Regions from separate parts of the Ensifer sp. ENS11 genome, predicted to be linked through region 1. Evidence: riboswitches for the same ligand, from Rfam matches in the RefSeq annotation. Region 1 holds a riboswitch; each other region holds the start of a gene.
The links. A riboswitch is a leader RNA that binds a small molecule or an ion and turns the genes downstream of it on or off. The one in region 1 is predicted to bind thiamine pyrophosphate.
Positions count from the first base shown of each region.

Region 2: linked by a shared signal. The riboswitch ahead of thiC (phosphomethylpyrimidine synthase ThiC) and the one ahead of thiB (thiamine ABC transporter substrate binding subunit) in region 1 are both predicted to bind thiamine pyrophosphate.
Region 3: linked by a shared signal. The riboswitch ahead of thiO (glycine oxidase ThiO) and the one ahead of thiB (thiamine ABC transporter substrate binding subunit) in region 1 are both predicted to bind thiamine pyrophosphate.
Region 4: linked by a shared signal. The riboswitch ahead of IB264_RS30960 (ABC transporter permease) and the one ahead of thiB (thiamine ABC transporter substrate binding subunit) in region 1 are both predicted to bind thiamine pyrophosphate.

Region 1 covers NZ_JACVAN010000008.1:251,826-256,661, forward strand. Annotated here, with positions in the region: gene IB264_RS17990 (MarR family winged helix-turn-helix transcriptional regulator) at 1-109, opposite strand, end outside; gene IB264_RS17995 (ABC-F family ATP-binding cassette domain-containing protein) at 187-2,013, opposite strand; gene IB264_RS18000 (thiamine diphosphokinase) at 2,017-2,667, opposite strand; partial or broken gene IB264_RS18005 (GNAT family N-acetyltransferase) at 2,754-3,237, opposite strand; TPP riboswitch at 3,372-3,489, shown strand; gene thiB (thiamine ABC transporter substrate binding subunit) at 3,539-4,567, shown strand; gene thiP (thiamine/thiamine pyrophosphate ABC transporter permease ThiP) at 4,599-4,836, shown strand, end outside.
Region 2 covers NZ_JACVAN010000003.1:363,761-368,596, forward strand. Annotated here, with positions in the region: gene IB264_RS08705 (Zn-dependent hydrolase) at 1-299, shown strand, start outside; gene thiC (phosphomethylpyrimidine synthase ThiC) at 566-2,389, opposite strand; TPP riboswitch at 2,484-2,615, opposite strand; gene IB264_RS08715 (sigma-54 dependent transcriptional regulator) at 2,793-4,154, opposite strand; gene IB264_RS08720 (sensor histidine kinase) at 4,158-4,836, opposite strand, start outside.
Region 3 covers NZ_JACVAN010000028.1:56,097-60,932, forward strand. Annotated here, with positions in the region: gene IB264_RS31200 (thiamine phosphate synthase) at 1-88, opposite strand, end outside; gene IB264_RS31205 (thiazole synthase) at 85-858, opposite strand; gene thiS (sulfur carrier protein ThiS) at 861-1,058, opposite strand; gene thiO (glycine oxidase ThiO) at 1,048-2,043, opposite strand; TPP riboswitch at 2,266-2,397, opposite strand; gene IB264_RS31220 (hypothetical protein) at 3,344-3,613, opposite strand; gene IB264_RS31225 (hypothetical protein) at 3,972-4,172, opposite strand; partial or broken gene IB264_RS35675 (hypothetical protein) at 4,552-4,737, shown strand.
Region 4 covers NZ_JACVAN010000028.1:7,247-12,082, reverse strand. Annotated here, with positions in the region: gene thiD (bifunctional hydroxymethylpyrimidine kinase/phosphomethylpyrimidine kinase) at 1-51, opposite strand, end outside; gene thiE (thiamine phosphate synthase) at 48-710, opposite strand; gene IB264_RS30970 (hydroxyethylthiazole kinase) at 697-1,437, opposite strand; gene IB264_RS30965 (ABC transporter substrate-binding protein) at 1,434-2,378, opposite strand; gene IB264_RS30960 (ABC transporter permease) at 2,416-3,159, opposite strand; TPP riboswitch at 3,301-3,403, opposite strand; gene IB264_RS30955 (hypothetical protein) at 4,022-4,836, shown strand, end outside.

The DNA of each region.
Region 1 (4,836 bases):
TGATGCCGAGATCCATGGCGTTGACCTTGCGGTCAAAAGCGCCACGCAGAAGGCGGGAGACATCGGTCAGCAACATGCCGATGGTTTCGGATTCGAGTTTTGTCGGCATCAGGATCGTTCACGAGAGATATAATAAGTTTTCCTTATCATACCCCTTGCCAACTTTCAACGCGGGAGCGGCGAGGCTCAGCCCTCGAGCTCCTCGCGCAGCATCTCCAGTTCCAGCCATTCCTCTTCCATGCGGGCGAGATCGCCGCGAAGCTTTTCCAGCTCCTTCGCCAGTTTCGCAAACGTATTCGGGTCCTTGGCAAAGAGGTTGGGGTCGGCCATCCGCTCCTCGCGCTTGGCTGCCTCCGCCTCCGCCTTGGCGATTTCCTTCGGCAGGTTTTCGAGTGCAAACTTCTGCTTGTAGGAGAGCTTGCCCTTGGCCTTCGGTGCCTCGGCTGCGGGGGCAGCGGCATCGGCCACCTTGGCCTTTTCCGCCTTCTCCGTCTTGCGCCGCTCTTCGATCGCGCCCTTGCGCTGCGCCATCATGTCGGTGTAGCCGCCGGCATATTCGATCCAGCGGCCGTCAGGCGCTTCGGGATTGGCCGGCGCGATGGTCGAGCTCACGGTGCGGTCGAGGAAGTCGCGGTCGTGGCTGACGAGGATGACGGTTCCGGCAAAGCCGGCGACGACCTCCTGAAGCAAGTCCAGCGTCTCGATGTCGAGATCGTTGGTCGGCTCGTCGAGGATCAGCAGGTTGGTGGCGCGGGCGAGAATGCGTGCCAGCATCAGCCGGGCGCGCTCACCGCCCGACAGTTCGCGGATCGGGGTGCGCGCCTGCTCCGGCTGGAACAGGAAGTCCTTCATGTAGCCGGTGACATGGCGCTGCTCGCCGTTGACAATCAGGCTCTCGCCCCGGCCGTCGGTCAGGTAGTGGGCCAGCGTATCGTCGAGGTTGAGATCCTCGCGCTTCTGGTCGAGCGTCGCCATCTCAAGATTGGTGCCGAGTTTCACCGTGCCGGTATCCGGCTCGATCTGCCCGGTCAGCATCTTCAAAAGCGTCGTCTTGCCGGCACCGTTCGGGCCGACAAGGCCGATCCGGTCGCCACGGTGCACGCGAATGGAAAACGGCGCAACGATCGTCCGCTCGCCGTAAGCCTTGGTGATCTTCTCCGCCTCGATCACCAGCTTGCCCGATTCCTTGGCGTCGGAAGCCGCCGCCTGAACGGAGCCCTGCGGCCCCTTGTGGCCGCGATGGCGCGAGCGCATGTCCTGCAATTCGCCGAGACGACGCATGTTGCGCTTGCGCCGGGCGGTAACGCCGTAGCGCAGCCAATGCTCCTCGCGCTCGATCGCCTTGCCGAGCTTGTGCTGCTCCAGCTCTTCCGCCTCCAGCACCTCGTCGCGCCAGGCCTCGAAATGGCCGAAGCCGCGGTCGAGCCGGCGGGATTGGCCGCGATCGAGCCAGACCGTCGCGTTCGAGACCTTTTCGAGGAAGCGCCGGTCGTGCGAGATCAGCACCAGGGCCGAACGGCTGCGGGTCAGCTCGTCTTCGAGCCATTCGATCGTCGGCAGATCGAGATGGTTGGTCGGCTCGTCGAGCAGCAGGATATCCGGCTCCGGCGCCATCACCCGGGCAAGCGCTGCGCGGCGCGCCTCGCCGCCGGAAAGGCGTGCCGGGTCTTCTTCGCCGGTCAGACCCAGGTGCTGCAGTAGGTAAGCGACGCGATACGGGTCGTCGCTTGGGCCAAGGCCCGACTCGGCATAGGCCTGCACCGTGTCGTAGCCTTCGAAATCCGGTGCCTGGGGCAGGTAGCGAACGGTCGAGGACGGATGGCGGAAGACCTCGCCCGATTGCGCTTCGGCAAGACCGGCGGCGATCTTCATCAGCGTCGATTTGCCGGAACCGTTGCGCCCGACAAGGCAGATGCGATCCCCCGGCTCCACCTGCAGGTTGGCGCCGGCCAGAAGCGGCGTGCCACCGAAGGTCAGGAAGATATCGTCGAGTTTCAGAATGGGAGGCGCCAAGGCTCAGGCTCCGGAAAGGTCATAGGGGCGGGCGAGAACGATCGCCCGGCCGGTGTCGAGGGAAATGCGAAGGGGACCCTCCGCGACATTGGAAACGGTGCGCGAAGACCCGAACGGCAACGTGAAATCGGTGAGCGGATAACGCGCGTTGACGATCGTAAGCCCGATGAGATCGGTCAGTCCGAGGATCGAGAATAGGCTGCCCTTCGGCAGATCGATTTCGATCTCGCCTGCAAGCAGCGGATAGGCCTCCTCCTCACCCGAGGTCATGAACACCGGCAACCCACGTTCGGCCAGCGAAGCAGCCTGAAGCAGGTGCAGGAAGGCATGGTCGCTGCGTGATCCTCCGAGCGCGCCGGCAAAGATCAAGGCTTCGGCGCCACGCGACAGCGCCGCCTCGACAGCGATTTCGCCATCGGTCGCAGCCTTGGCGGCGGGATAGGGCTCGCGCGGGACATCGGCAAATTCCGCGAGCAGCGCCTCCTCGGTCGAATCGAAATCGCCCACCCAGACGTCGGGGGTCACGGATAGCACCCGCGCATGCCGCATGCCGCCATCGGCCGCAACGAAGCGGCTGCCTGCGAGCTGGCGCGCAAGGCGATCGGTCGGGGTCAGTGCACCGCCGAGCAGAATGGTGAAGGTGGATCGGGCCATGGCAAAGCCCATAGCGCAAAGGCACGGGCAAGGAAAAGCAAGAAAACCGAACAAGGGCGCGATCCGGCGATTTTGCGTCCTCGTTGTCAGTGATCTTCGGGCAAGGTATCGGGAAACAGCATCTCCGCATAGATCCCGGGGTTGGAATCGGGGATCTCGATGGCGCCGACCGTGCGTCGGTAGAATTCGGCCGGGCCGACGCCGCCGATGATGGCGTAACCGTAGCCTGCGTCACGCATCGCCGTCAGGCTCACGCGCAAGAGCGCCTCGCCGATCCCCGTCCGCGCATGGCCTCGTCGACGCCCGTCGGCCCGAAGAAACCGAGCGCTGTGACATCGTGGCAGGCAAAGCCGACGATCCGGTCCTCGAACACCGCGATGTGCATGCACGTCGGCGTCGATCTGAAGGCCGCCTCCGCCTCGCCCGCCCAGCCGGAGCCAAATGTCTGCTCGATCCAGGGAACAACAAGCTTCGTTCGGGTGCCATTGCGCGGTGAATGCCGATACCGTCAGCAAGCGGTGATCTCGCTTGTGCCGGCAGTGCATAAAGGCGAACGAGCATGTCAGTCATCGCAGGCTCCTTCGGCGTCTGCAAACTCTGCCGACGATTTTACCCCATGCGCCGCGGCGCGAAAATGCGGGGCGGGCGCTTTTGCCGTCCTCAAACTTCGCTTGCCATCAAACCGGCTCGGCGGTAAATCTCTACCCGCTCTAACGGGGTGCCTTCCGACCGCATGGCGGCCGAAGGCTGAGAGGCGTTGAACGCCAACCCGCGGAACCTGATCCGGCTCATACCGGCGGAGGGATTAGACGCGATCGGATCGATACGCCCTTTTCCCATGCAACATCATTTTTAGGGAGAGGTGCCTGCCATGTCCAATTCATCGCAACTCAAGGTTCTTAGCCGGCTAGCGCTTGCCGCGACGGCAGGACTTGTCTTCGCGGCCAATGCCGTTGCTGCCGACAAGACGCTGACCGTCTACACCTATGAAAGCTTCATCACCGAATGGGGGCCGGGTGCCAAGGTCGCCGAAGCTTTCGAGAAGACCTGCGAATGCAAGGTCACCTATGTCGGCGTCGCCGATGGCGTCGAGCTTCTGACCCGCCTCAAGCTCGAAGGCGCGGCCTCCAAGGCCGACATCGTGCTCGGCCTCGATACAAACCTCGTCGCCGAGGCCAAGGCCACCGGCTTCTTCGCGCCGCACGGCATCGAGCCTGCCAACGTCAAGGTACCCGGCGACTTCACCGACGACACCTTCCTTCCCTATGACTACGGCCATTTCGCCGTCGTCTACGACACCCAGACCTTGAAGACGCCGCCGAAGAGCCTGAAGGAACTGGTCGAAGGCGACGCCTCTCAGAAGATCGTCATCGAGGATCCGCGCACCTCGACGCCGGGCCTCGGTCTGCTTCTCTGGGTCAAGGCCGTCTATGGCGACGAAGCCGGCGCCGCCTGGGCCAAGCTCAAGGACAGGGTACTGACCGTAACGCCGGGCTGGTCGGAAGCCTATGGCCTCTTCACCAAGGGCGAAGCGCCGATGGTGCTTTCCTACACCACGTCGCCCGCCTACCACATGGTGGCGGAAAACACCGACCGCTACCAGGCGGCCGAATTCTCGGAAGGTCACTACATCCAGATCGAAGTTGCCGGCATGACCAAGAGCGCCAAGGAGCCGGAGCTTGCCAAGCAGTTTCTCGCCTTCATGACCGGCCCGGAGTTCCAGTCGATCATTCCGACGACCAACTGGATGATGCCGGTCGCGGCGACCAAGGAGCCGCTGCCGGAGGCTTTTAGCAAGCTGGTCAATCCGGAGAAGACTTTCCTGCTGCCGTCGGAAGAGGTGGCGGCGAACCGCAAGGCCTGGATCGACGAATGGCTGGCCGCCATTAGCAAGAACTGAGGCGCATTTGTTCGCGCCTGCCGAAAATCGCATCACGATGACCGCCGGGACTTTAAGTCTCGGCGGTATCCTGCTGTTTGTCGGCCTGGCGATTGCAGCCCTTTTGCTCCAGAGCGGTGACTTCGGCAACAGCGTGCTGTTCGATGCCTATATCTGGCGGGTAACGCGCTTCACCTTGCTGCAGGCGAGCCTTTCGACGCTGCTTTCCGTTGTTCTTGCCATCCCGATCGCACGGGCGCTTGCGCGCCGGCCGAGCTTTCCCGGCCGCG
Region 2 (4,836 bases), on a different contig from region 1:
AGCATGTGATCGTCTCTGTCGAGCGTCTCGCCCGGTTCGAGCCCGTCAGTTTCGACGGTGCGATCGTCGCGGCGATTGAAGTTTCCGCGAAGGCCCGTGGGCTGAAGAGCCGGCGGATGACCTCCGGCGCCGGCCACGACGCCCAGATGATCGCGCGCATCGCGCCGGCGGCGATGATCTTCGTGCCGAGCCGCGACGGGATCAGCCACAATCCGCGCGAACACACGGATCCGGCAGATCTCGTCGCCGGTGCCAATGTCCTGCTCGACGTCGCCGTCCGGCTTGCAGGTAGCCCTTAGGGCGCCGGAAGGGGCCGGGTGCGACCTCCTTGGAGCGATCAAGATGCTGATGCGGCAGCAATTCCTCTCACACCGTCATGCTCGGGCTTGACCCGAGCATCCAGCCGGCACCTCTGTGTCAGCCTCGTATCGACAAGCCGGCTGCCTCCAATGTGGATGCTCGGGTCGAGCCCGAGCATGACGAAGAGATGGGCCATTGCGTAAAGAGTGCCGGAGCCCGCCGGGCGCCAGAAGGGGCGGGGTCGCCGCCCCTTCTGGCGTGGTCGTTATCCCCGAACGTCTGCCTCGCTGTCGACCGGCATATAGAGGTCGCCACCCTCACGATACTTGGCCGCCATCGCTTGAAAACCTTCCTTCTGCGCCTCGGCGCGGATGTCGTGCGAGATCCGCATCGAGCAGAATTTCGGCCCGCACATGGAGCAAAAATGCGCGACCTTGTGCGCCTCCTTCGGCAAGGTTTCGTCGTGGAAGGAGCGGGCGGTTTCCGGATCGAGCGACAGGTTGAACTGGTCCTCCCAGCGGAACTCGAAGCGGGCGCGCGACAGGGCGTCGTCGCGGGTGCGGGCCGCCGGGTGCCCCTTGGCGAGATCGGCGGCATGGGCCGCGATCTTGTAGGTGATGACGCCCACCTTGACGTCGTTGCGGTCGGGAAGCCCCAGATGTTCCTTCGGTGTCACATAGCAGAGCATGGCCGTGCCGAACCAGCCGATCATCGCGGCACCGATGCCCGAGGTGATGTGGTCGTAGCCCGGGGCGATGTCGGTCGTCAGGGGCCCAAGCGTATAGAACGGCGCCTCGCCACAGACAGCGAGCTGCTTGTCCATGTTTTCCTTGATCTTGTGCATCGGCACGTGGCCGGGGCCCTCGATCATCACCTGGCAGTCTTTCGCCCAGGCGATCTTCGTCAGCTCGCCCAGCGTTTCCAGTTCGGCAAATTGCGCCGCGTCATTGGCATCGGCGATCGAGCCCGGACGCAGGCCGTCGCCGAGCGAAAACGAGACGTCATAGGCGCGGCAGATGTCGCAGATCTCTTCGAAGTGCTCGTAGAGAAAGCTCTCCTTGTGGTGGTGCAGGCACCATTTCGCCATGATCGAGCCGCCGCGCGAGACGATGCCGGTGACGCGGTCGACGGTCAGCGGGATATAGTGCAGCCGGACACCGGCATGGATGGTGAAGTAATCGACCCCCTGTTCCGCCTGCTCGATCAGCGTATCGCGATAGACTTCCCATGTGAGATCCTCGGCGATGCCGTTGACCTTTTCCAGCGCCTGGTAGAGCGGCACGGTGCCGATCGGCACGGGCGAGTTGCGGATGATCCATTCGCGGATGTTGTGGATGTTGCGGCCGGTCGAAAGGTCCATCACCGTATCGGCGCCCCAGCGGGTGGCCCAGACCATCTTCTCCACTTCCTCGGCCATCGACGAAGTGACGGCGGAGTTGCCGATATTGGCATTGATCTTCACCAGGAAATTCCGGCCGATGATCATCGGTTCGGATTCTGGGTGGTTGATGTTGGCCGGCAGCACGGCGCGGCCGCTGGCAATCTCCTGGCGGACGAATTCGGGCGTGACGTGATCGGGGAGATGGGCGCCAAAGCTTTCGCCGTCGCGTAGCGCGGCGCGTGCAGCGTCGCGGCCAAGGTTCTCGCGGATGGCGACGAACTCCATCTCGGGCGTGATGATGCCGGCCCGCGCATAGGCAAGCTGCGTCACCGCGCGCCGGCCGGTTGCGCGCAGCGGCGCGTGACGGAGGGGAAAGGTCGGCGTCAGCCGGTCGCCGGAGGCAAAGCCGTTGTCTTCCGGCCGCACGTCGCGCCCGTCATAGGCTTCGACATCGCCGCGAGCGATGATCCAGTCGCGGCGCGGTCTTGGCAATCCATCCTCGATGCGGATGTTGGCATCTTCTACGGTGTAGGGACCGGAGGCGTCGTAGACGGTGACCGGCGGCTCGCCCGACGTCGGGTGCAGGGTGATTTCGCGCATGGGAACGCGGATGTCGGGATGGATCGTGCCTGGCTTGTAGACCTTTTTCGAGGCGGGAAGCGGGCCTTTTGTGACCGAGAGTTCTGCGGGTTTGGTGGCAATATTCATGATGAGGCTCCAAGTTTGCGGTTGGAGACCCAGTTCTGAAGCCGGAAGGAAAAGACATGTTTGCCTGAAATTCCGCGCGAATGACGGAATCGTGGCGTCAATGTCTGCACCGTCCCTACGCCAGTATGAACTGGATCAGGTTCAACGGGTCACTGCGCCTCGGTCGGCAAAGCCGATCCGCCCAGCAGTATCTCAGCCCCTTGACGGGACCCCCCTGGTGAATGCCTAGAGATAGCCATCGATCCGGATGCGCCGTCAAGCGTTAATCCGAAGGTTGCGTGTCAGGCCTGTTGATTGCCCGGTAGAGCGTTTCCGGATGAGACGAAGCCGCGGGCACGCTCGTTCTTTTCGTTTTTACGCATTTCCTGACGGAAAACCGCTCCGCACTTTTCCTGGAAATGCGCTAGCGGCCGGACTTCTCTGATCCCCGGCGATCGGCATAATCCGCACGGTTGATGCCGTGCCGCTGCAGCTTGTCATAGAAGGTCTTGCGCGGAATGCCGAGCGCTTCGATCGTCGCCTTGACGTCGCCGTGCTGCGCCCGCAGCGCTTCTTTCAGAATTTCCGCCTCGTAGCGCTCGATCCGCTCGGGCAGGCCGGCACTGGTCGGCGCCGCGGCAATCGGTTGGCCGAGCGAACCTTCGACGCCAAGGGCGACGCGCTCGGCGAAGTGCGAGAGCTCGCGCACATTGCCCGGCCAAGAATGAGACCTCAGATAGTGGCTGACGGCCGGCGAAAGCGTCGGCACGTCGCGCTTGAAACGCTCGGCTGCCCGCGTCAGGAAATGCGAGAAGAGAAGGGGGATATCGTCCCGGCGTTCGCGCAGCGGCGGGATCGACAGGGTGACGACGTTCAGCCGGAAATAGAGATCCTCGCGAAAATCGCCCCGCTGGGCCGGGTCGCCGAGGTCGATCTTGGCCGCGGCGATGACCCGAATATCGACGGGGCGCACGATATTGGTGCCAAGCGGCGTGATCTCACGGGCTTCAAGCACTCGCAGCATCTTGACCTGCGTTGCCGGCGGCATCGCCTCGATCTCATCGAGGAAAAGCGTGCCGCCGCTCGCATGCTCGATACGGCCGACGCGCTTCTTCAGGGCACCGGTGAAGGCGCCGGGCTCGTGGCCGAAAAGCTCGCTCTCGATTACCGTTTCCGGCAGTGCGCCGCAGTTCAGCGCCACGAAGTTGCCGTTGCGGCGCCGGCTCCAATTGTGCAGCAGCGTCGCCACCACCTCCTTGCCGCTGCCGGTTTCGCCGGCAACAAGCACATCCACGTCGGTGTCGGCGATATGCCGCAAGGTCTGGCGCAGCCGTTCCATGACCGGTGTCTGGCCAATCAGCGGCAGGCTCTCACCGGCGACTTCGGCTGCGCGTTTCAGCGCGCGGTTTTCCATCACCAGCCGGCGTTTTTCCAAGGCGCGGCGTGCGCTCTGCACCAGACGGTCGGCGGCAAAGGGTTTCGGGATGAAATCATAGACGCCGTCCTTAATGGCCTGAACGGCCATCGGGATATCGCCGTGGCCGGTGACCAGAATGACGGGCAGGTCGGGGTCGAAATCGGCGATCCGGCGAAACAGCGTGAGGCCGTCGATCCCGGGCATGCGGATATCGCTGATGACGATCCCGCTAAAATCCGGGTTGAGGATTGCGAGCGCTTCCGCCGCGCCGGGAAAGGCGGAGACCGCGAGGCCGGCAAGCTCCAGCGTCTGCTTCATCGCCCGCCTGAGTTCGCTGTCGTCGTCGACGAGGCATACGGATTGCTGCATCGCTCAGGCCCTCTTCAAACGCACGGTGAAGACGGTGCCCTCAGGGCTGGTCTTGACCTCGATGTCGCCGCCATAGTCGGCGACAATCTCCTTGGAGATGGCAAGGCCGAGACCGAGACCTTCATCCTTGGAGGTGTTGAACGGCGTGAAAAGGTCTTCGAGGATATCGGGCCGAATGCCCGGACCATTGTCGGCGACAACAAGCGAAACTGTTTCGGAGGGGCCTAACTCGCACCGCACACGGATCTCAGCGTCTGCCCGATCACCGAGGGCTTCCAGGGCATTCTGCAACAGGTTGATCAGCACCTGTTCCAAGCGGATGCGATTGCCGAGCACGCTGAGGCCGTTATCAGGCAGGTCGATGACGATCGCGTCCATGCGGCCGGCAAAGCGGCTGCGCAGCAGCATTCGAGCGCCTTCGATCACCTCCCGCATCGCCGTCGGTTCGGCGACGAAACGGCCCTTGCGCGCAAAGCTGCGCAGTTCGTCGGTGATGGTGCCGACCCGCTCGGTCAGCGCAGCGATGCTTTCGAGATTTTCGACGGCGGTTTCTTTTTGGCCGCGGTCGAGGAAGGTGCGCGCATTGTCGGCATAGGCGCGGATGGTTGCGACCGGCTGATTGATCTCGTGGGCAACGCCCGCCGCCACCTGTCCGAGGATTGCCAGGCGGTTGGCCTGGACC
Region 3 (4,836 bases), on a different contig from region 1:
GAAGCTGGACCAGCCTCACTCCAATTGGAACGAGGCGTTCGACCCAATTCGCGCTGTCGACAATGAGGTAGAAGGGATCGAGCTTCATGAGAAGACCGCCTTTCCGATCACCGGGGTGGAGGGGACTGCCATGTCTCTCGGTTCGAGCATGCCGGCTTCAAAAGCCAGCCGACCGGCCTCGATCGCCTTGGCAAAACCCGATGCCATCACGGCCGGATTTCCGGCACCGGCCACCGCGGTATTCAGGAGCACGGCATCGAAACCGAGCTCCATCACTGTCGTTGCATGCGAAGGGCGGCCGATGCCCGCATCGACAATCAGAGGCACGTCCGGGAAATGCGCGCGCATCGACCGCAAGGCGGACGGATTTTGCGGCCCCATGGCACTGCCGATCGGAGCGCACCAGGGCATCAACACGCGGCAGCCAGCTTCCAGCAGGCGCTCGGCGACAACCAGATCGTCGGTCGTATAGGGAAAGACCTCGAAGCCTTCGTTCGAAAGGATCCGTGCGGCTTCGACCAGCGAGAACACATCCGGCTGCAATGTGTCGTGATTGCCGATCACTTCGAGCTTGATCCAGTTCGTCTTGAAAACCTCGCGCGCCATCTTAGCAGTGAGCACCGCCTCCTTGGTGGTGTGGCAGCCGGCGGTGTTCGGCAGTATTTTCGTCCCGAGCTCGCGGATCAGTTCGAAAAACGCACCTCCGGCTTTGCCGCCGGCCGTCTCTCTCCTCAACGAGACCGTGATGATTTGTGTCCCTGAAGCCCGCACCGCGTCCGAAAGCACGGCTGGAGATGGATAGCCCGCTGTGCCCAGGAGCAGTCGGGAGGTGATTTCCGTGTCGTAGACTTGCAGCATGGTCAGCCACCTTTCATCGGCGAGAGAATTTCGATGCGATCATGATCGCGTAAGCGCCATCGATCGCGGTCGGCCGCGTGAACGAGTTCGCCGTTGACAGCGGTCGCCAGCCAGCTTCCTTCATAGTCGAGTGCAGCCATCAGTTCGGCGAGCGTCGAGCAGGCGACCTCGTGCTCTTCGCCATTGACGTTAAGGTTCATCATAGAACTCCGATCTGTGGTCCGGGTTGAGCAGAAGTTCGGCAACGTCGTGCGCAAGAGCCGGCGAGAGCAGGAAACCATGCCGATACATACCGTTCACGGAATAGATCGAACCGCTTTTCGTGATCCTTGGCAGATTGTCGGGGTAGGCGGGGCGAATGCCAGTTCCGGTTTCGGTGATCTGCGCTTCGCCGAAGGCCGGGTGCAGGGCGTAGGCTGCGTTTAAGAGCTCCATCAGCGACCGTGCAGTGATAGGACCGGACAATTCGCTCTCTATCATTGTTGCCCCGACCATGAAGACGCCCTGGCGGCGTGGAACGACATAGATGGGGTGTCGAGGATGCAGGAAGCGCACTGGACGCGACAGTTGAATGTCGCCGGTGCGCAGATAGAGCATCTCGCCACGCACGCCCCGCAGTGCCGCGTCATCCGGGAGCCTGGCAGGGCCTGTGCAGTCAATATGCGAATCGACACGGCGATCGACGGTGGCATCGGTCGCCTGGCCGAAATGAAAACGCACCCCCATGGCCATTAATGTGTCATGGAGTGAAGGCAGCGCCTCTCTCGGATCGAGATGCGCTTCCCTCGGGAAGTGGAGTGCACGAGAAAAACGGCCGGCGAGATCGGGTTCCAGTTCGGCTATCTGGTCTGCATCAAGCCATCTGTGCCCTTTGGTTCGCGCCGCGAAGCGATCGAGCTCGCGTGTATCGCGCGCGGCGGCGACGACAAGTGTCCCCTCTTGCACGACCTTGTCGGGCAGCGCCGTCTTCCACCACTCGATGGCTGTCGCGCCGACGCGTTCGACTTTCTCGTCGGCACTTTCGCGCTCACACCAGGGCGCCAGCATGCCGCCCGCAAACCAGGATGCGCCGGCGCCAATCCGTTTTGAACGTTCGAAGACGTCGACCTCAATGCCGCGTCGCGCCAGTTCGTATGCGGTGACAAGGCCGATGACACCCGCTCCGTTGATCAGCACCTGCCTCATTTGGCAGCCGTTCGAGCTGTTACCTGGCCGGAGCTGTAGGGCCATTCATCCATGCGCCGCACCGCTAACGGGCGTCGATGTTGCCGTCTATGTCCGCGGTTTGGCTCGTGTACGACATCTGAAAAAACCATTGGTCGGCTCCAACCTTGACGTTTGGAGACCCAGATCTTGGCGCTGGAAAGATAGAGACACGTCCACGCGATCGCAAAGGAGCTGTCGCAACTGCCGTCGTTCCCACCGTCCCTACGCCAGCATGAACTGGATCAGGTTCAACGGGTCATTGCGCTGCGGTCGAAAGAGCCGATCCGCCCAGCAATATCTCAGCCCCTTGTCGGGACTCCCCTGGTGAATGAACCGAGTTGAACGGCCAATGCCGTGCTTTGTCAAGCGTTGTTAGTTTATTCCCAACGGGGCTAAAGCGTCATCCACATACCTTAGACTCAACGCGTATCGCGCCGAGAGGAGCAACATGAGCCGGCGCATCAATGCGGCGGGCCTCGCGCTCGTCTAGCGGCGGGAAGGCATCAAGGAGCATGCGTTTAGTAGAAAAGGCGCTGCAGCGTGAGTTTTGCTCTCAGGCAAGTGGAGGCATCGTCTGCCACACAACAATCAATGGTCTCGAATGTTCTCAAGCGATTCCTTTCTCGCTTCTTCATTGATGTCGCTCAGAGACCTTTCATGGTTGGTGCCGTCCGTGGAAGTGACAATACACACATTTCCCAAGCACACCGTCGTGTTCGCCTGCGCGGGCGCGCGCGAGGCGATGAGAGCCACTGCGATTCATGCAGTTCGACCATTTCTCCTCAGTAGGGCGCCGTCCTGGAGCCATGAGAGTCCCCCGTTTTTGAGTGGTTCACGGTGCAAGCCCGGTCGGAAAATGGCCAGCATCCAATAAAAAGGAATCCGAATGGCGCCATATCTGTGCAGAAAATTCGCTCGGCCGCGAAAGGGCGGTCAATGCAAGCAACTTCACCTCCGTCATGGTCGCGCTCGATCGCTATGGCGACATGTTTGGTCTCGATAAGTCCCGTCGCCTGCTGCTCGCAGCACGGACATGAACGTGCCGACTTCCGATTCTATCGCGAGGTCTGGGGACCGACGCCGGCGCTGAATTAACGAGCACATGCATATCGGATCGGGCCTCGGATGCGGAATATTTTCAGCTGTCTCTGGGGCATCTCGATGACGGCGTGGCCGTTGCGCGGCCACGCTGACCGGAGTATGCCTGGCGTAGTGTGATCCCAGTCGAGGGCCGAGAGTGGGGCAGCGCGTCACTCTGCGGTGTTGAGCAACACATCGCCTAGTGCAGCATACTGGTCGGTTGCTGTTCGCTCTGAATTCGACGTGTTGGGCTCGCCCGCCTACAGAACCAGCGACCGCACTCTGTTAACGCCAACTCATCCGTATTGCCGAACCTAAATTCATCCATCAGGAATTTTGCGAGGCGGCCAGCGCGGATGTCTTGGCGCGGGATCCTCGTTTCGAAGCAAATGCGATCGAATATCCTTTGAAGTGTATCGAGCTGTTCGGGTGCGAGTTCAAAACCTGACTGGTCAAAGTGAATAGCCATTTAGACCTCCCTTCTTGAGCTACCGCCTTCACCGACGAGAGAAAGATAGCGAAATCTTTAATTGGCTCCAAGTGAGCAAAAGTTGAGATTTGCGTGCGTCGAACTGCTGCTGGTAGCGGGGAATCCGGCTCAGAGCCCACAGAGAAGCGGCGCTTATAAAAGGCGCCGCGGGAACGACAGCGGAAACGAGACGACTCCTTAGCCGCTCCTTTCCTTAAATGCGAATTGTTCTCGCCAATCATCAGATTTAGTTCGATATTTAGTCGTTGCTGAGATTGCTAGCGGTCTTCCCGCAGAGCCCTAAAAGAAGGCCGCTCTTTTCCAGTTGTCCCGCCGGGTCAGGCAGCCGCCCTCCCAATTAACCAGCCATTTGTTTGAGCGCATCGTGGTCGTGGATGCCGCTTTGAAAAAGGCTGATCAGGTGCGCCGCGAGCGTAACGGCTTCATCGCTATCAAAGGCGAGGTGCCTTTCCTGAACCATTTCCCGGAAGACACATTCGATCTGCTTGAAGTCGTCAGGCGTTACAATCCCTGTGCGAGATCCAACCGCTTTACCCATAGCCCTAATCCTAGCCGGCCCAGGGGAGAACAGGGCCGACGTTTGCCCCGCATAGAGTATGCGCCGTTGCTGGGGGGATTACACTGGAATCGTGGAGGGAGATCCAGACGGTCTTTGGGTTGGAGAGTAGCCAGACCGTCCGGAGCCCACGTTGGGTTGCCTCCACAATACACCAACGCTTATGCATTTAAAAACGCGTGCGGTAGGGCATTGTTCCGATTGCTAATGTATCGTGAATCTGTTCGGCGTGCGTGCCTTATGGCTCTGGCTAAAGTACCCGCCCACGGTTCTCGACCAAGGTGCCTGCGGCGATTGGGTAAAGCTGAAGTGCATCCAGAGCGACGGCTTTGTAGTCGTCGGATGTGAGCCATCGACGAAGGTGGCCGGCGCGATTTCGCGGTTGCTGCTTACGGCGAGGCGAGGCAACGAGCTGGTCTATGTATGCGGGGTCGGAACAGGCTTTACGGACAAAATGGCCCGCGACCTTCGCAAGCAATTGTCGGACATGCCGCCGGTCGCGCTCAAGCGCAAGAACGCGGTTTTCTGTGAGCCGGCATTTGTCGCCGATCACCTATACCGAGATCACCAGCGAAGGGAAGTTACGGCATCCATCGTTCGAAGGCCTGCGCGAGCTGGCCGAGAACGTTGATGTCTTCGAGCTCAA
Region 4 (4,836 bases), on a different contig from region 1:
AGCCCCGCCGCCGGAATCCGAGCCCGCAATGGTGACAGCAATGGCGGTCATCGCGAAGACTCCGCCAGAGCCTTCTCGACACAAGCGCGCAACTCGCGCGTGGCCGCCGCTGGATCCACAGCGGCGAAGATTGTGGAGATGACTGCAACACCATCGGCTCCGGCGGCAATGACTTCCGCGGCGCGCTGCGCACTGATGCCGGCAATGGCGCCGACCGGCAGGTCCGGCTTGGCCGCCAGAAGCGCGGCACGAAGTGTGGCGAACCCTTCGAGGCCAACAGGCGGATCGGGGTTGTGCTTCGACAGCGTCTCATAGACCCCGCCGATGCAAGCATAGTCGATCGGCGAGGCAATCGCCGTCTCAGCGTCCGCTTCGTTCTTGACCGTCAAACCGATAATCGCGGTATCGCCCATGATCGAGCGCGCTGTTGCCGCATCCATATCATCCCGGCCGAGATGAACACCATCAGCACCGGCTGCGAGCGCCACATCGATGCGGTCATTGACGACGAAGGGCACACCGGTGACTGCAAGAGCAGCGGCGATCGCCCGCGCCTGTTCGATCATTTCCCGTGTCGAGCTCGTCTTGTCGCGATACTGGATCAGCGTCGCACCATTGAGCGCGGCGATGCGTGCCAGATCAGCCAAACTCGCCTTGTCGCCAAGGCGGGCATCGACGAGGGCATTGAGGCGATAATCAACTTTCGGCATGGGAAATCCTGGCATTGACAATGATATCTTCGGGGCGCAGCGCTGCGAGCGCATCACGGAAGAGAGCTTCGAAGGTACCGGGCCCACTCGAACGCTCCCCAGCGATTTCGGCGGCGATGCCGCTCGTCAGCAGTGCACCCGTGGCGGCCTTCAGGCGTTCCGGCTCGACCGCCATGAAAGCTGCGATCAAGGCGCCGGAGAGGCACCCGGTACCCGTGACCTGCGCCATGAGGGGGTGGCCGTTCTCAACCCGGATCGTATGTAGATCCAGTGTGAGTTCATCGACTGCCCCGGTCTTGATCCTCAGCGCGCCATTGGCGTTACCGACGATATCCATCTCGCTTGCGTTGCCGCGAACAACGGAAGGGCCAGCTGCGATGAGTTCCCGGGCGAAGACAAGCCGCGACGGCGAATAGTCGCAATGCACGGGATCGACGATCCACGGCTTGTCGGCATCGCGCGCAACCGCCGCTGCCAAACGGATCGCCCTCCGGCGCTCTTCATCAAGCGTACCGAGATTGACGACGAGCGCATCGGCGCGGCGGGCAAAAGCCTCGACCTCCTCCGGTGTCGATGTCATCGAGGGGATCGCACCCAGCGCTGCTAACCCATCGGCTACAAACTTCTGCACCACCGTGTTCATCAGGCAATGCACCCGCGGGCGCTGCTCCCGCACAAGCGCCAGCGATGCAGCAGCATTTTCGACGAAGCCCGACGTGCCCGTCATCGAATTTCCACCGCGATATCGTCGACAGCAGGTGCCTTACCGATCAAGCCACTTTCGGCGAGAAACGCCCCAAACCGCTCGTATCGACCACGATCGAGCGCCGCCGGCCTTTTGGCGAACCGCGGCAGCGTGTCCGTGAATGCGCTACGGTTGAGTTCGTCGTCAAGATTCGGATAGGCCCTGATGAACAGCTTCCAGGCTTCATCCGGATGGTTGGTGAGGAAGATCGCACCCCGCTCCACTGCGGCGAGGAAGGGCCGCAAGCGCTTGTCGGCAAGTTTTGCCTTATCGGCGACGAAGACAAGTTCGTCATAGACAGGCACGCCATGCTCTTCGGGAAAGAAGGACCGGCCCTCATGTCCCTCAATCCGCATCTGCGTCAGTTCAAAATTCCGGAAGCCGCCGATCGTTGCATCGACCTTACCGGCGATCAGCGACGGAGACAGGGCGAAGTTGACGTTGACGAGCTCGACGTCTTCTTTCTTGAGACCGGCCGAGGCGAGCATTCGGCCGAGCATCGCATCCTCGAAACCGGACACGGAAAAGCCGATCTTCTTGCCCTTCAGATCGGCAAGGCTGCGGATCGGACCGACGTCAAGGACGGTGACGGTGTTGAGCGGCGTCTCGACCAGAGTGCCAATGCGAACAAGCGGCAGGCCTGCGGCTTGATCGAGATAAAGGTTCGGCTGGTAGTGCACGCCGATATCCGCCTGCCCGGCTGCGACCAGTCGCGGTACACTTGATGGGTCGGCGGGTGGTACGAGTTGGACCTCGAGCCCCGCATTTTCGAACAGACCGAGTTCATTGGCGACAACGATCGGCGCGTGGTCGGGATTGACGAACCACTCCAGCATCACTGTCAGCTTTTCAGCGGCAGTTGCTGAGCCGGCCGAAAAGACGACGCCGAGTGCGAGGCTGGCGGAAAGCAGAGATTTACGGATCATGATGTTATGAACTCTCCCAATTGATCTCAGAAATTCAGGTTTCCCGCGCCCAGTGCGCGAATGGACGGGTTGCCTCATCGACGAGCAGCCTGAGGGCGACGACAAGTACGGCAAGAATGGCCATCGCAGCGAAGACGACATCGGTCTGCATGCGGGCATTTGCCTGGACGATAACAAAACCGAGCCCGGCCGAGGCGCCAACCCATTCGCCGACGACAGCGCCGAGCGGCGCCAAGGGAGCCGCAACGCGCAGGCCGGTAACGAGCCCCGGCAACGCCAGAGGCAGTCGCACGAGCCTTAGCGCCTGCCAGTGGCTCGCCTGGGTCAGCGCGACGGCATCGAGGATCTGCGCGTCGGTACGGCGTAGGCCGTCCGAGAAAGCGGAAACGACGGGAAAGAAGATGATGATCGCCGCCATCACGATCTTCGAGGCCATGCCGAAGCCGAACCACAGCACCAGCAAAGGTGCGATGACGAAAACGGGAAAGGCCTGGAGGACGAGCACGAAGGGCCAGGCGAGCTTTCCAAGCCGCGGAAAAGCCGCCAGCCCGATAGCCGTCGCAACGCCGAACGCCGTGCCGACCGCGAGCCCGGCCAGCATTTCCGCGATCGTCACCAAGCTCTGCTCAAGCAGAAATCCCGGCTGCCGCGCAAAGACGGCCAGTACCTCGATCGGCGTTGGTAACAGATAGCGCGGCGGCGCAAAGACGACGACCGCCCCTTGCCAGAGGACAGCAAGCACAGCAAGGCTACGAACAAATGTGAAAGCCAAGCCCATCGCCGGTCAGCCGACGCAGCAACCCGGACAAAATGCAAACCCTCCATCCGGCGGCAACTTGGCAAAAGACAGCATCGATCGATCTCCAGACAAAATATCACGGAGACCCAGGTGAAAGCGAAGACGCGATTAGTTTGCCGAAAGCGGCTCTTTTCCCGTTCCTACGCCGGCATGACCCGGATCAGGTTCAAGGGTCCGGCTCACCGCCATCTCAGCACTGCATTGTGCTCCCCTCGGAATGGTCTGATTTTATGAAAGAATCCCAGGTGACTGTCAACGCGACTTCGACGATTCTGCCTAGAAAAGGCGAAGATTCCAGAATTGCCGACTTAACTACGAATCCCGCTCAAACGGCGCACACATTGAGGTGAACGTTGACAACCGCTGCAGCTCGAATTCCAAAGACAGCCAAGAATTCGTGGAGAGTGGCTACGTCGACGCTTAAGACCCGGACAGCCGCCAGCGACGTGCCTTACACCTGCGGAGGCTATTCAGACCGCCATGACGTGCGCGTCGGCGCCAAAGGTTACTCCGAGAAGTCCAAGCAAAGCGACCCGTAATGCGCCCGAAGAATTTATCCTCTTTAGGTGCGTTGCGCGAGCTCTGCCCAACGGTCCTATTTCCACAGAAATATGTCCACAAACGACCGCCGCTAGAAAAACTGCAATTAACTGCGTTCCGCAACCAGTAGGTCGCTTGCGCGGCGGCTCTCCCGTCGGGCATAATCTGCTCGGATGAAATCAGTCCAAATCAGCGGCATCTCCGGTTAGTCTTAAGTAAGACACAGAATTGCAATGATCTGATTTCGCTGAGATATATTAGAGGGCCTCGGGACGCCGGTTGTAGGTTTATGATAGCAGATATGAATGCCACTTGGTATAAAACGTTTCTCGATGTCACAGCTCGTCAATGGGAAGCGTTTCCCGAAATAACGAATGATGGCGTCATACTGATAGACCTAACTCACGATTGGATAGAGTATTTATTGTATTCTCTCCTGATAGCAAAAGGTTTACAACTTGAGAAAAAGTGCAAGATTGTCGGCTTTTGTTTAAATACTTCCGTCGTTGCGCAATCATGCCCGAAATTGAACATCAGCGCTATTCGGGAGATTGCTAGGGCTCACGGCGTCCACGAGGTTATATATCTTTCCAAAGACGACTTTGAGAGAGAATTCGGCGGTACTTTTCGAAAAGCATTCACAATCATAGAAGACATGCTACAAGATGATAATGAGGCCCGACATTTCATAAACGACGTTGACAAATCTAGAGCGCATATCCTGACATGTGCTTATGAAAGCGCCTTACGGGCTGGTCTCATTCCTTCATGCGAAGGGTTCGGCCGTGAGATCTTTGAAGCTACGCTAGAGGCCAAATACGTCGATGAGTATTTATCGACGTTCTTCAATACTGAAAATGTTGTTGCCGTAGTTGCTGGGCACATGGATTACAATCCATGGCGACTTGCATGTCATCATGCTACGTTGAGAGCGATCCCAATCTACAACTTTTTCACTGGCCGAACTGTTTCTGTCTGGCGGTTAGCGCCTTCTGCCGACGAGCCGTTTGGGGCAACAAAAGCGCGAGCGAATGCAGCGGCTTTTGAAGCGTCGAAAGAAGCGTTAAAAAACAGTCCGTGGGCATACGGGCACTCAACGCTTGCAGTACCAACCAA